4 regions of the Streptosporangium amethystogenes subsp. fukuiense genome follow, and region 1 is predicted to be linked to each of the others. Evidence: riboswitches for the same ligand, from Rfam matches in the RefSeq annotation. Region 1 holds a riboswitch; each other region holds the start of a gene.
The links. A riboswitch is a leader RNA that binds a small molecule or an ion and turns the genes downstream of it on or off. The one in region 1 is predicted to bind cyclic di-AMP.
Positions count from the first base shown of each region.

Region 1 (3,184 bases):
CCATCCGCAGTGCGGAGGTGTTGAAGCGGGCGGCGTTGGCCTCGGGGCGGAACGTCACGATCGCACCGTTCTGCTGGCGGTACGCCTTCATGCCCTCGAAGAGCTCCTGCGCGTAGTGGAAGACCGCGGTCGCGGGATCGAGGCTGAGCGGGCCGTACGGCATGAGCCGGGCGTCGTGCCAGCCCTCGCCCTCGGTGTAGTCGATCGAGATCATGTGGTCGGTGAAGACCTGGCCGAACCCCGGAGCCGCCATTACCTGCTCGCGCTCGGCCGCGGTGCGCGCGTGGTCGGAGAGCTGCACGTCGAAGCTGAGCTTCTGAGCGGTGGTCATGACGCGGATCCTTACCTTGGTGTCTGGCTTACCCTTGGGTCCATTGTGCGTTGGACCGGGTAACGGGAAACTACTGCATCCATGCCGAAAACCGGCAGTGCGTGGGAAACAAAAACGCGCCCGGCGGCTCGGAGGAGCCGCCAGGCGCGTCGGGGTCGAGGGGGCGGCTTCCTCAGCCGGCTACTCGCGCGGTGATGTCGTCACCGATCTCCTGGGTGGTCCGGCCAGCCCAGCCGGCCAGCCGCTCGAGCAGGTCGTCGGCGACGGCCTGCTCGACCCGGGCCGCCTCGTCGGCCAGGCCCAGGTGGTCCAGGAGCATGGCGACCGACAGGATCGTGGCGGTCGGGTCGGCCTTGCCCTGGCCCGCGATGTCCGGGGCGCTGCCGTGCACCGGTTCGAACATGCTCGGCGCGGTGCGGTCGGGGTTGACGTTGCCGCTGGCCGCCAGGCCGATGCCGCCGGCGATCGCCGCGCCGATGTCGGTGAGGATGTCACCGAAGAGGTTGTCGGTGACGATCACGTCGAAGCGCTCCGGCTGGCTGACGAAGAACATCGAGGCCGCGTCGACGTGGCAGTAGTCGGTCTGGACCTCGGGGTACTCCACGCTGATCCGGTCGAACGTGCGGGCCCAGAGGTCACCGGCGTAGGTGAGCACGTTGGTCTTGTGGACCAGCGTCAGCTTCTTGCGGGGGCGGGCCACCGCCTTCTCGAAGGCGTAGCGCACCACGCGCTCGACACCGTAGGCGGTGTTCAGCGACTCCTGGGTGGCGATCTCGTGCGGCGTGCCGCGGCGCATGACCCCTCCGGCACCGGCGTATGGGCCCTCGGTGCCCTCCCGGACGACGATCATGTCGATGTCCTCGGGGCGGGCCTTGCCCAGCGGCGTCTCGACGCCGGGGAAGAGCTTGACCGGGCGGAGGTTCACATAGTGGTCGAGCTGGAAGCGGAGCTTGAGCAGCAGGTCGCGCTCCAGGATGCCCGGGGGCACGCTGGGGTCGCCGACCGCGCCGAGCAGGATCGCGTCGTATCCGCGTAGCTCGTCGAGCAGCGGGTCGGGCAGGGTCTCACCGGTCTCGTGGTAGCGCTTGGCCCCGAGGTCGTACGTGGTGGTCTCCACCTTGGTGCCGACCGCTTCGAGGACCTTCAGGCCCTCGGTGACGACCTCGACTCCGATCCCGTCCCCGGGGATGACCGCCAGGCGAATGTTACGCGAATCCATGCAGGCACCTTACCTGTCCGTCTCGGTGATCGAACACCGATCTCACCCTTCGGACGTGTCCGCACGTCCGCCCGTGTGATCACTTTGTCCTTTTTTGCTCCCTATTGACCGTTTCGTGAGGTTTCGTTATCGTCCTCCCCATTCACATTGATGCCTAATCCGTACGGACCATCCCCCTACCGGCCCGTACGGAGCCGGGGAACCACTTTTTTCGGGATCCACCGGGCCCCCGGGAACCTCGCTCCGCCCCGGAGCGCGTTCCCGGCTGCCATCACGGGATTCCTTGGGGCGAATCGGTGCGCTTTCGCGCCGTAGGGCGGCCTCCACGCCCGAGCCCGACAGCTCACCCGGCCGGCCTTATGGAAGGAATCATCCTGTCCGGCAAGATGTACTCTCGCGTCCTGTCCCTCCTCGTCTCAGGCGCCGCGGTGTTCGCGGCCTCGGCCATGGCGCCGACGGCGGCACTGGCCGCCTCCCCTCTCCCCTCCCCCGAGGCTCCCACGCTCGGCACCGTCAGGTTGAAGGCGGCACTGAAGAGCGCGGCCCCCAAGCCCGCCTGGCAGACGGCCGTCAAGTGGGCCATGTCCAAGCGCGGCACGCCCTACGTCTGGGGTGGCACCGGCAACGGCGGCTTCGACTGCTCGGGCCTGATGCTCCGCGCCTACGGCGCCGCCGGGATCAAGCTGCCCCGTGTCACCAACGACCAGTACGCCGCCTTCTCCAAGAAGATCGCCTGGAAGGACCTCAAGGCCGGTGACCTGGCCTTCTTCAGCGGTCTCGGCCATGTCGGCATGATCACCAGGCCCGGCTACATGGTCCACGCCCCGCGGAGCGGCGACGTGGTCAAGGAGGAGAAGCTCAGCGCCTGGCGCCGGTCCTCCTTCGTCGGCGCGGTGCGCCCCGATCCGCAGGGGGTCAGGTTGACCGAGCAGATCAAACTAGCGACCGACGGATGAGACACGCCGGCTGATCGGCCGAGGGAACCCCGTCGGCGCCGGGAACCGGTTCAGCGGATGGGAGAACCACCGTTGTCCCGGCGGTCCAGGGCGGTCTGGAGCGCCTCGGCGGCCTCGTCCTTGACCTCTTCGGCGTGGTTCCAGGGATACATGTCGTACATGGCGAATCTCGTCTCGGTCGGATGCGAGCAGGGCGATGGTCGAGACTCCGATCAGGGCTCCGACCAGGCCTGATGTCACGGGTCCGGATCACGGACCGGTGATCTGGGCGTGGCACCGGAGAGTCGCCGGCCCACCCCTGTCAGACCCCGTCGCGGCAGGTTGGGACCTGGCGCATTTCATCTCAGGCTACCTGGCGGCCGGAACGCCGTCTCGCCCGGCGTACACACTTCTCACATATCGAGACGAAAGGTGGCCGTCGCCCCGCGGTGCGGGGCGACGGCCACCTCGGTGAATCCTTTGCCTGCCGCTAGTCGGCCAGGTCGACCGAGCGGCCGCTGTCGGCGCCGATCTCCGCGCCGATCTGGTCGATCACGTCGGCCGGGATGGCGGTGTCGACGGTGAGCGCGATGAGGGCCTTGCCGCCCTTGACGTCCCGGGCCACCTGCATCGAGGCGATGTTGATCGAGTGGTCGCCGAGGATGCGGCCGACCACGCCGACGACGCCGGGGCGGTCGG
Region 1 covers NZ_JBHTEE010000001.1:9,086,869-9,090,052, reverse strand. Annotated here, with positions in the region: gene ACFQVD_RS40310 (branched-chain amino acid aminotransferase) at 1-331, opposite strand, end outside; gene ACFQVD_RS40305 (3-isopropylmalate dehydrogenase) at 504-1,550, opposite strand; cyclic di-AMP (ydaO/yuaA leader) riboswitch at 1,692-1,922, shown strand; gene ACFQVD_RS40300 (C40 family peptidase) at 1,937-2,506, shown strand; gene serA (phosphoglycerate dehydrogenase) at 2,976-3,184, opposite strand, start outside.

Region 2 (3,184 bases), 7.9 Mb from region 1:
CGTGGCCGACGAGCAGTTCCAGAAGCCTGATGGTGGCCAGCCCGTCGTCGACGATCACGATGCGACCGGGACGCCCGGTGAGCCAGCGGAACTGGACCTTGCCGGAGAATGCGTCGCCCACCACCCAGGTCACGCCCCGGCGCGGCCTGGGCATGTCCGGCCGCGCGGCGGTGAGCTCCAGGCCCGGCGGCAGGGTGAGACGCCCGAGCTCGCGCCCGGTGGCGGCCAGCGGGCGGAGGCTCGCCCTGGGCACGAGGTGGCTGCGGGCACCGAGCAGCCCCGCGTGGTGGGCCTCCACGGCGCAGAGCATCTGCAGCGGGGATTCCACCCAGGCGATGGCCGAACCCTGATCCCGCGCGTGGTCTCGACCGTCCTCCACGCCGGGTGATGACCCGTTCACGACTGACCCAAGCTAACCCGGTGGCCTTAAGCGCCGGGGAACCACGGGTGAACAGCCGCCCACGCGTGCTCGCGCGGCCTTTCCGAACCTCAGGACATCAAGGCGCCGGCGTATCACCGGATCGGGAGTTCGTCATCGGAAGCCCGTCGAGGACACGGCCGGCTCCCGATCCGGCTGGGAGCCGAGGGCTCGCCCTCCCACCGGCGGTCGCCGAGCCTCGTTCGGGCTTTTGGGGTAGAGGGACGCACTCGCTCCATACTTTTTACCATCGAATGTTTGTTCTAAGTAATTGGAGTCGAACGCTCTCGCCGGCGAGCCTCTCGGATCACGACATATCATCCCAGGTCAGGCGATCCATCAGCGGGTACCACTCGCCCGGATCGCCGAGGGAACAGGGGATTCCGCCCGCGGCGAGATCGCGACCCCGGCCGCGGCGGCCGGCCGGAGGACGGGCGCACCCCACCCCCTCCCCGGGCCAAGCGACCCCCCGTCCTACCCCCTCGATCTGGACGTACTACCAAGTCAGGGCAATGTGTCCTACTTGTAATCGTCTGTCCGAGTGACGTACGTTCGTCCTGTTCGTGGCAAATGTCTGGGTCTGTATAGGTCTAAGCATTGCCGTCACATTGCCCGACCGTGTTCCACCTGGGCGGAGCCCCTCCGCCCGCGGTGAGCACGGCCGCCGAATCCGCGAAGTCTGCGGAACCGGGGAACCACGTTCCTGGGGTGAATCAGCGCGTTCTCGCGCCGTAGGGCACTTCCCAGCCCGAACCCGTCAGCTAACCCGGTAGGCGGTATGGAAGCGAAGCAAGGAGTCGACCCCGGTATGACCAAGCACCGCCTCACCCCCACCCTCAGCGCCCCCCGCGTGGCGAGCGCCCTCCTGGGCGCCTGCGTCGTCCTGGCGACCGGCTCCGTGGGCTCCGCCGCCCTGGCCGACAGCCGTCCCGCCCTGAACACGCCGCCCGCCGACGCGAAGGTCTCCGAGGTCTCGCAGAACAGGCCCGCGAGCACCCCGCTCGAGATCGCGGCCGAGAGGCTGCCCAAGGTCTCCGCCGCACAGGTCCTGGACCTCGCCGCCAAGCAGATCGGCGTCCGCGAGAACTCCCAGGGCGGCGGGACCAAGTTCCACTCGTGGTACATGTCCTCCCCGCGCGCCAAGGAGACCGTCGCCCGTGACGGCGGCAGCATCCAGGGCTACGCCAACGCCCCCTGGTGCGCGATGTTCGTCTCCTGGGTCGGCGAGATGGCCGGCATCCGGCCCACGATGGGCTGGGACGCCTACACCGTCACCCACGCCAAGTGGTTCAAGAACAACCAGCACTGGGGCACCACCCCCACCCCCGGCGCCGTCGTCTACTTCGACTGGGCCGGTGGCAAGGACCTCGACGGCATCGACCACGTCGGCTTCGTGAAGAAGGACAACGGAGACGGCACGATCACCACGATCGAGGGTAACACCGGCAACGGCAACGTCGAGCAGCGCGTCCGGCCCACCTCGCAGGTCGTGGGTTACGGCTACCCGGTCTACGCCGACTGATCCACCCCTCGCCCGCGCCGTCCCCCGGTGACGCGGCCACTCCGCACCGCCTGGACCCGCCCGATCCAGGCGGTGCGCGCCGTCCGGCGACCACCGGACGGCTCGAACGCCGTCAGGGGCGCCGCTCGACCGAGCGGCGCCCCTGACGGCGTTCCGCCCCCGGCGCCCTGCCGCCTGACCCGGGCACTAATGCCCCGACTGTATGTCCGTGGGATGGGAGCGCTCCCAAATGCCCTCATGCGAGGTATATCACCTTTTCAAGCTCTTAGTCCCCCGCAAACCAGTCAGATGTAACGGTTGAGTTTCGGCATATTGACGTCCCGGTTGCCCATCGTCCACTCTTCGTGGGAGCGCTCCCAAAGCACATTGAGGAACTACCGCACCGCGAGGCCGTGTTTGTCGGGGACCGGCCCCCGGTGTCACCTCCCAATGATTCGGGCGACCACCTGAGAGGGGTCCGGAAATGTTGAACGACAAGCGGCACGGCAAGCTCGCCGCCGTAGCGGTCATGGCGGCCACCGCCCTGGCCATCACCTCGTGCAGTTCCAGCGAGCCCGCCAAGCCCGCCGCGGGCGACGGCGGTGCCTCCGCCGCGGCCGAGCCGGTGACCATCACCGTGCACACCTTCGGCGGCGGCGAGAACTTCGGCTACGACAAGGCCGTGGAGACCTGGAACGCGGCACACCCGAACATCCAGGTCAAGTACCAGAACCTGACCGACCGGTTCGAGGACGTCTACCTCCCGCAACTGCTCCAGCGCCTGCAGGCCGGCAGCGGCGCGGCCGACATCATCGCCCTGGACGAGGGCGCGATGGGCCTCATGAAGGCCCGCCCGCAGTTCTTCACCGACCTGGCCGAGTACGGGCTGGAGAGCCGCAAGGCCGACTTCCCCGCGGCCAAGTGGGACAACGGCATCAACGCCGACAACAAGCTCTTCGCTCTCGGCACCGACATCGGCGGCATGACCATGTGCTACCGCAAGGACCTGTTCGAGAAGGCGGGCCTGCCCACCGAGCGCGACGAGGTCGGCAAGCTCTGGCCGGACTGGAACGCCTTCAAGGCGATCGGCGAGAAGTTCAAGGCCGCCAACCCCGGCAAGAGCGACCCCAAGTTCCTCGACGGCCCGAACACGCTCTACAACGTGATCCTGTCGCAGGAGGCGCCGAAGAACGGCAACATCGCCTACTTCGACAAGAGCAACCAGCTCGTCCTTGAGAGCAACCCCGCCATCAAGACCTCCTTCG
Region 2 covers NZ_JBHTEE010000001.1:1,199,949-1,203,132, reverse strand. Annotated here, with positions in the region: gene ACFQVD_RS05215 (hypothetical protein) at 1-400, opposite strand, end outside; cyclic di-AMP (ydaO/yuaA leader) riboswitch at 1,071-1,209, shown strand; gene ACFQVD_RS05210 (CHAP domain-containing protein) at 1,227-1,940, shown strand; gene ACFQVD_RS05205 (ABC transporter substrate-binding protein) at 2,404-3,184, shown strand, end outside.
Region 2: linked by a shared signal. The riboswitch ahead of ACFQVD_RS05210 (CHAP domain-containing protein) and the one ahead of ACFQVD_RS40300 (C40 family peptidase) in region 1 are both predicted to bind cyclic di-AMP.

Region 3 (3,184 bases), 1.6 Mb from region 1:
GTCCGTACCCCTGCTGACCGTAACCGGGCTGCTGCCCGTACCCCTGCTGCTGCCCATAACCCTGCTGCTGGCCATAGCCCTGCTGGCCATAACCGGGCTGGGCCACCCCCGGGCCGGTGTTCGGCTGCGACCCCTCCGACCGATATCCCATGATCGTCACGTCGGGGTCGAGTTCGCCAGGGGCTCGACCCGGGTTGTGCTGTCCGTAATCCGGCTGTCCCGAAGGTGTGCGACTGCGCTCGGGATCATCCTGCGGATACGGCGGCTGTCCGGTGCTCACCGCGTCACCTCACTTAGACTGCGCATGTGGCAAATGTCAGACGCACATGCTTGCTGCTGCACAAGGTATCGACATAGGAATCAACAGTCACCTTTCCAGTCAGTCATCTCTAAAGTCATCAGAGTCGGGCTCGCGTGTCAGGTGCAGCAGCATCCGAGTGTTTCCCAAGGTATTGGGCTTGACGTGCTCCAGATCGAGGAACTCCGCGACGCCCTCGTCGTAGGAGGCGAGGAGTTCGGCGTAAACCTCCGGGGCGACGGGCGTGCCCTGGATCTCCTGAAATCCGTGCCGGGCGAAGAAGTCGACCTCGAAGGTCAGGCAGAAGACCCTGCGCAGCCCCAGCTCGGCGGCCGTGCGGATGAGCGCCGAGACGATCCGATGGCCGATTCCCATCCCCCGGCGGGTCGGATCGACGGCAACGGTCCGTATTTCGGCAAGATCCTCCCAGAGGACATGGAGCGCCCCGCAACCGAGGATCATCCCCTCCGCGTCGGTCGCGACCCAGAACTCCTGGATGTCCTCGTACAGGGTGACAGTGGCCTTCTCCAGCAGGCGCGGGCCGGCTCCACCGTAGGTGTCGACGAGCCGCCTGATGGCGCGGACGTCCGGGGTGCGGGCGCGGCGGACCGTGACCGCCGGGGTGACGCCGGGAGCGGGTGACTCCCGCTCCTCTCCCTCGGATCCGGTTCGCCGCTCCCCTTCTTTCCCGGGGTTCGCGAACGGCACGGGAGAATGCTCCGCAAGCTGCTCCATGACCGATCAGCGTACGTCCTCTCCGGCCTTCAATTACGGCTCATCCTTAACTCCGGCCCCGAAGGCATCACATGACCCTTGGTAGTTGGTTTACCACGCTGGGCGCACGACGCCTCCGATGTGTCGCAGCTCATCTTTGGCACGGTCCCGGACCAGGGAAGACCCGCGCCGGGCCCGCCGCGAGGAAGGCAAAGGCAGCGTAATGGCCATGTTGATCATATTGCCATGTGATCTTTCCGTGACATTTCAGTTGCGAAACCTCTACTGAGTTCGCAGTTCTGGTTGAGCAGGAACCACGAGTGCACTAATCTCCGTGCTCGATGTCAGAGACGTAAAAAGCCTGACCCGCCGAATCTCCCGACCAGGGGAACCGGGGACCCACCACGTCCTTCGGGGTGAATCCGAGTGCCACCGGCGCACCCGGTAGGGCTGCCTCCGGCCCGAACCCGTCAGCTAACCCGGTAGGCGGCCGAGGAGAGGAGCCCGTTGGTGAAGCGCATGCGCGACCGCGCAGGAGAGCATGCGGGCGGCGACGCCCGCTGTCGAGAACGCGCGCCGCGGAGGCGGAGTCGCCGCATGGCGGTCATCGGCCTGGCGTTCGCCATCATGACCCTCGGCACCCCCCTGGTCTCGGCCACGGCGGATCCCGAGCCCAGCCTCCAGCAACTGGCCAAGCAGGCCGAGAAGCTGCACGAGGAGATCGGCACGCTCGCCGAGCAGTACAACGGCGAACGGGTCAGGCTCAAGCAGGCCCAGCGAGCCGCGGAAAGTGCCAAGAAGACCCTCGCGACGAGCGAGTCGGAGCTCGCGACCCGGCGCACCAAGGCCACCCTCCTCGCACAGAGCAACTACATGTCCGGCGGCCTGAACTCCGGACTCGCCTTCACCCAGGCGACCGATCCCGACACCTTCCTCGACCAGGCCACCACCAACTACGCCCTCCAGCAGCAGCAGAGCGAGGAGGTCGCCCAGGTCGGCCGGGCGATCGAGGCCGCCGAGCGGGCACAGGCCAGCGCCAAGGCGAGGACCTCGGAGGTCAAGGCGCTCCTGGAGGAGATCGAGGGCAAGCGCAGCAAGATCGAGCGACTGGTCGCGCGGGTCGAGAGTGACCTGTTCAGCGAGGTGCGCACCAGGGCCGTCAGCAACAGGGGTGCCCGGGTGAAGGTCGACGTGCCCATCGTGGGCAGCGGCAAGGCGGCGGAGGCGGCCCGCTGGGCGCTCACCCAGCAACTCAAGCCGTACGTCTGGGGCGCCGAGGGCCCCAACTCCTTCGACTGCTCCGGGCTGGTCATGTGGGCCTACCAGAAGGTCGGCATCAGCCTGCCGCACTACACCGGCAACCAGTGGACCGCGGGCACCCACATCTCCAGAAACGATCTGCGCCCAGGCGACCTGGTCTTCTTCTACAGCGACCTGCACCACGTCGGGATCTACATCGGCGCGGGCCTGATGGTCCACGCGCCCCGGACGGGTGACGTCATCCACATCGCCACGATCGACAACCGGCCCTTCGCCGGCGGGGTGCGGATCGCCGACTGAGCGGCCGAGCCGACCGGCCCTCGGCAGGAGCGCGCCCGCTCCTGCCCGGCGAACCCTGCCCTGCCGAGGGCCGGTCGGACGGCGCTCCCCGGAGTCGCGCCCCCAGGACTCGTGCCCCGCGGGTGCGGCGGCCGACGACAACGCGGCGAGGCGTCACCCGACCGCAGTGGGCGAAAGCCCCAGGGGAAGGGCCTAGATCAGGCGGCGGCGGGCCGCCCAGGCCACGGCTTCGATCGCCGTGGCGACACCGATGCGGTCGCAGATGCCTCTGAGCCTGCGCCTGACGGTCCGGCCGCTGATATCGAGGCGGCGGCCCACCCTGTCGACGGTGACACCCTTGGCGAGTTCAGCCAGCAGCACGAGGTCGTTGTCACTGAGACCGATATCACTCATGCCCAGGGGGCTGTCGCCATGGCGAGAATCCACTTCTGGATATGCCATCAAGAGTCACTCCCCCCACTCTGGAAACCGGGCGTGAGACGCCGGAAATGAATACCGTCCGCCAGGAACGGTAAACGCCTTGTTCAAAGGTCGTCAAGTTCTACTCTTCATAGCGCGCGCCCACTATTGACATACTAGGTGCTACGTGAAGTACTCATGATATGTCAGCGC
Region 3 covers NZ_JBHTEE010000001.1:7,469,301-7,472,484, reverse strand. Annotated here, with positions in the region: gene ACFQVD_RS33170 (RDD family protein) at 1-151, opposite strand, end outside; gene ACFQVD_RS33165 (amino-acid N-acetyltransferase) at 380-1,033, opposite strand; cyclic di-AMP (ydaO/yuaA leader) riboswitch at 1,370-1,517, shown strand; gene ACFQVD_RS33160 (NlpC/P60 family protein) at 1,610-2,572, shown strand; gene ACFQVD_RS33155 (LuxR C-terminal-related transcriptional regulator) at 2,765-2,965, opposite strand.
Region 3: linked by a shared signal. The riboswitch ahead of ACFQVD_RS33160 (NlpC/P60 family protein) and the one ahead of ACFQVD_RS40300 (C40 family peptidase) in region 1 are both predicted to bind cyclic di-AMP.

Region 4 (3,184 bases), 490 kb from region 1:
CGCTCCTGGCCCTCAGCCGCCGGATGACCGACATGGCCGGCAAGGGCACCTTCGAGGAGACGCTGATCTCCGGCACCAACGGCTACACGGCCTGCTACGCCGCCGGACCCAAGATCGTCCTCACAGTCCTGGCACGCCCGGGGACCAATCTCGGGCTGCTCCGGCTGGAGGGCCGCAAGACGGCGGCCAGGTTGGCCGCCATCACCTCGCGTATCTCGATAACCCAGTGATCGGAGACAGAAATGGGCAACATGGACATCTCTCTCAAGGAGATGATGGCGATCGACGGTGCCATCGGCGCGGTCATCGTCGACTACAACAGCGGGATGGCGCTGGGCGCGCTCGGCGGCTCCAAGGATCTCGACCTCCAGGTGGCGGCCGCGGGCAACACCGAGGTCGTCAAGGCCAAGATGCGGACCATGGAGTCGCTCGGCCTCAAGGACGGCATCGAGGACATCCTCATCACGCTCGGCACGCAGTACCACGTGATCCGCCCGCTCTCCGGCCGGAGCGGCAAAGGCCTGTTCATCTACATGGCCCTCGACCGGAACCGGGCCAACCTCGCGCTCGCGCGGCACATCCTGCGCGGCATCGAGGAGAAACTCGAGATCTGATCCTGCCGAGGCCCGTGCCCTTGCGGAAGGGCACGGGCCTCGACAGGAGCTCACCGCCCGGACGTCACCGGGACGGTGAGCTCATCGATCGCGTCGGTGCGGGGTGGGCCGGAGATCGCGCCGGACCTCAACTCTCCTCAGCGACCGCCCTGCGGCGGAGACGGCCGGCGACCAGGTAGGTGCCGCCGCCCGCGGCGAGCACTCCCGCCAGGGCCAGGGAGGCGGCCGTGGAGGGACCGGTCGAGGTCTCGGCCGCCACCGGGGCGGTGGCGCCCAGGTCCCGGACCTCCTGCTCGGCGGCCCCGGCGGCGCCGGACAGGGCGAGCGGCTTGGCGGCGATGATCGCCTCGGGCGCGGTGAGGGGCTCGGACATGATCTTGGGCTTGGCGAACGTCTGGATCGCCTGCTGGGTCTTCACGGACTTCTTGGACCGCTCGGCCTTGACCAGGGCCGTCTGCGGGGGCTTCGCCGGGTTCGCGTCCCGGTAACGCCAGGCACCGGTGGAGAACGCCACGGGGTGGTTCTTCTTGCCCACGCCGTCCCCCCACTTGGTGACCACGTACTTGACGTCGATGTGGCCCATGCCGCCGTTGCCGTCCACGCCGAGCGTGGCGGGGTTGAACCGGCCGCCGGTCAGGTCGGCGAAGGTCTTGGCGTCGAGGTCGATCATGACGCCCGAATTGGAGGGCACGCCGGGACCGCGGTCACCGACGAAGAACTTGGCCTTCTTGCCCTTGTAGACGACGTAGCCCTCGGTGAACAGGGGCCAGCTCGGGCTGGCGATCATGCCCTTCTGCATCGGCTTGCCACTGGCCGGCAGACCGGTGTCGCCGGCCCTGCCCGAGGAGTCGTCCCAGAAGTAGGAGGCCCTGGTCGAGCCCTGGAGGAGCACGACCCCGTTGGCGACCGGCTCGGTGTCCGCTCCGGGGGAGGCGACGGAGGCGGGGGCGGCGGCCGCGGGGGAGGCGGGCAGCGCGGAGACGACGCCGCCGGAGACGAGCAGGCCGGCACCGACGAGGGCGGCGGTGGCGAGGCGGTTCTTGTACGGGAGGCTCTTGGGCAGGCCGTTCTCGGGCAGGCCGAAAGGAAGACGCATGAAGAATGGGCTCTTTCGCGAGGGAACGGGACAACCAGCTGCGACACACGGCAAGAGGTGCACTGGCGGGGACGCGCTCTTCGGAAAAGTGGCGTGGCGAGATCAGCGGGTCGTCACGCGGAGCACGGTCCAGACGCCGCGATCAGGCGCGGCGAAGGAAAGGACGAGGTTCAGGTGGTCGGCACGGGCAGGGCGGGCACCGACGTGGTGACGCGGTGATCCATGAGGGGGATCTCCTCTCCAGCTCGTCTACCGGGTTAGCTGACGGGTTCGGGCGGTGGAGTTGCCCTACCGCCGCACGTTCGCAGCGGATTCACCCCAGGAAAGTGGTTCCCCGGTTCCCTGGCCCCTGGGGGCCGATGGGATTCGACGTCGGCCGGCCGCTCCCTCTTGTGAAGGGCAGGTCGCCAACCGATATCCGTGGACACTACCCGCCGAAATCGGACAAAGCAAAGCAAATGCCATGAAAACCCCAGAAGATCTACCTGCAAGCTTCAAGAAAGCCCCACTGGAGACCCCGTCCCACCAACAGCCGCCCTACCAGCGAGAACGTCTTGCCGATCCCGGGTTTCGCCCCCGGAGCCCCGCATCCGAGACCTTTCCGCCCCCGCGGGGAGCCCGGTCGCCCGAGGGTCGTCCGCACTCGAAGCCCTTTCACGCCCGGAGAGACAGTGGACCACCGCCAAAGACGCGCATCGCCGGAAGCCGCGCCTCCGGGGGCGAGCTCAGTCCCACCAGAACGACCAGGCGTTCCTGCCCTTGATCTGCTCGGCGTAGTCGACGAGGGTCCCCGCGCCCTGGATGATGCTGTCCGGGCAGAACGTCCAGTGCTCCGCGGCGACGTGCAGGGCGTGCTCCGAGGTCGTCGGGGGCGCGGCGACGCTGAGGTCGAGGGTGTTGAACCCCATCCCGACCAGCCGCACCCCGAACCTGTCCTCCCAGCTCCGCACCACCGCCGCGAGCGGGACCATCCACTCGTTGTGGTTCAGGGCGCCCTGCCAGCCCATCACGGCGAGGGCGTCGGCCCCGCGCTCGACCGCGACGAGCCCGAGCGGGGTCCGGCGCTCGGCCACCAGGCCGGCGTACCAGTCGGCGACCACGCCGGGATCGGCGGCGAGCCTTCCCGCCGGGGCCGGACCAGGACATTCGACTCCGAAGGGGTCGAGGATTTCGAGCTGGTCGACGTGCGCCTTGGCGATCCAGTCGGACCAGACCTCGGCCATGAAGGCGGCCGCGTGGTAGTTGTCGATCTCGACGGCGGTGTCCGGGGCGATCTGACCGGCCGACCAGGGCTGCACCGAGTCCTCCAGCAGCACCGGCCACAGGCCGGAGTGCTCGTGCTGCGCCCGCAGCCGTGCCCAGTACTCGCCGGAGACCGCCACCTCACTGAGCCAGAACGCCGGACGGCGACGAAAGGAGAGCTGAGCGTAACCGGGGTCGGGCCACACCACGTCACCCGGTGGCAGGTCCACCG
Region 4 covers NZ_JBHTEE010000001.1:9,573,427-9,576,610, reverse strand. Annotated here, with positions in the region: gene ACFQVD_RS42445 (roadblock/LC7 domain-containing protein) at 1-230, shown strand, start outside; gene ACFQVD_RS42440 (hypothetical protein) at 243-614, shown strand; gene ACFQVD_RS42435 (hypothetical protein) at 742-1,710, opposite strand; cyclic di-AMP (ydaO/yuaA leader) riboswitch at 1,942-2,092, opposite strand; gene ACFQVD_RS42430 (DUF4253 domain-containing protein) at 2,436-3,182, opposite strand.
Region 4: linked by a shared signal. The riboswitch ahead of ACFQVD_RS42435 (hypothetical protein) and the one ahead of ACFQVD_RS40300 (C40 family peptidase) in region 1 are both predicted to bind cyclic di-AMP.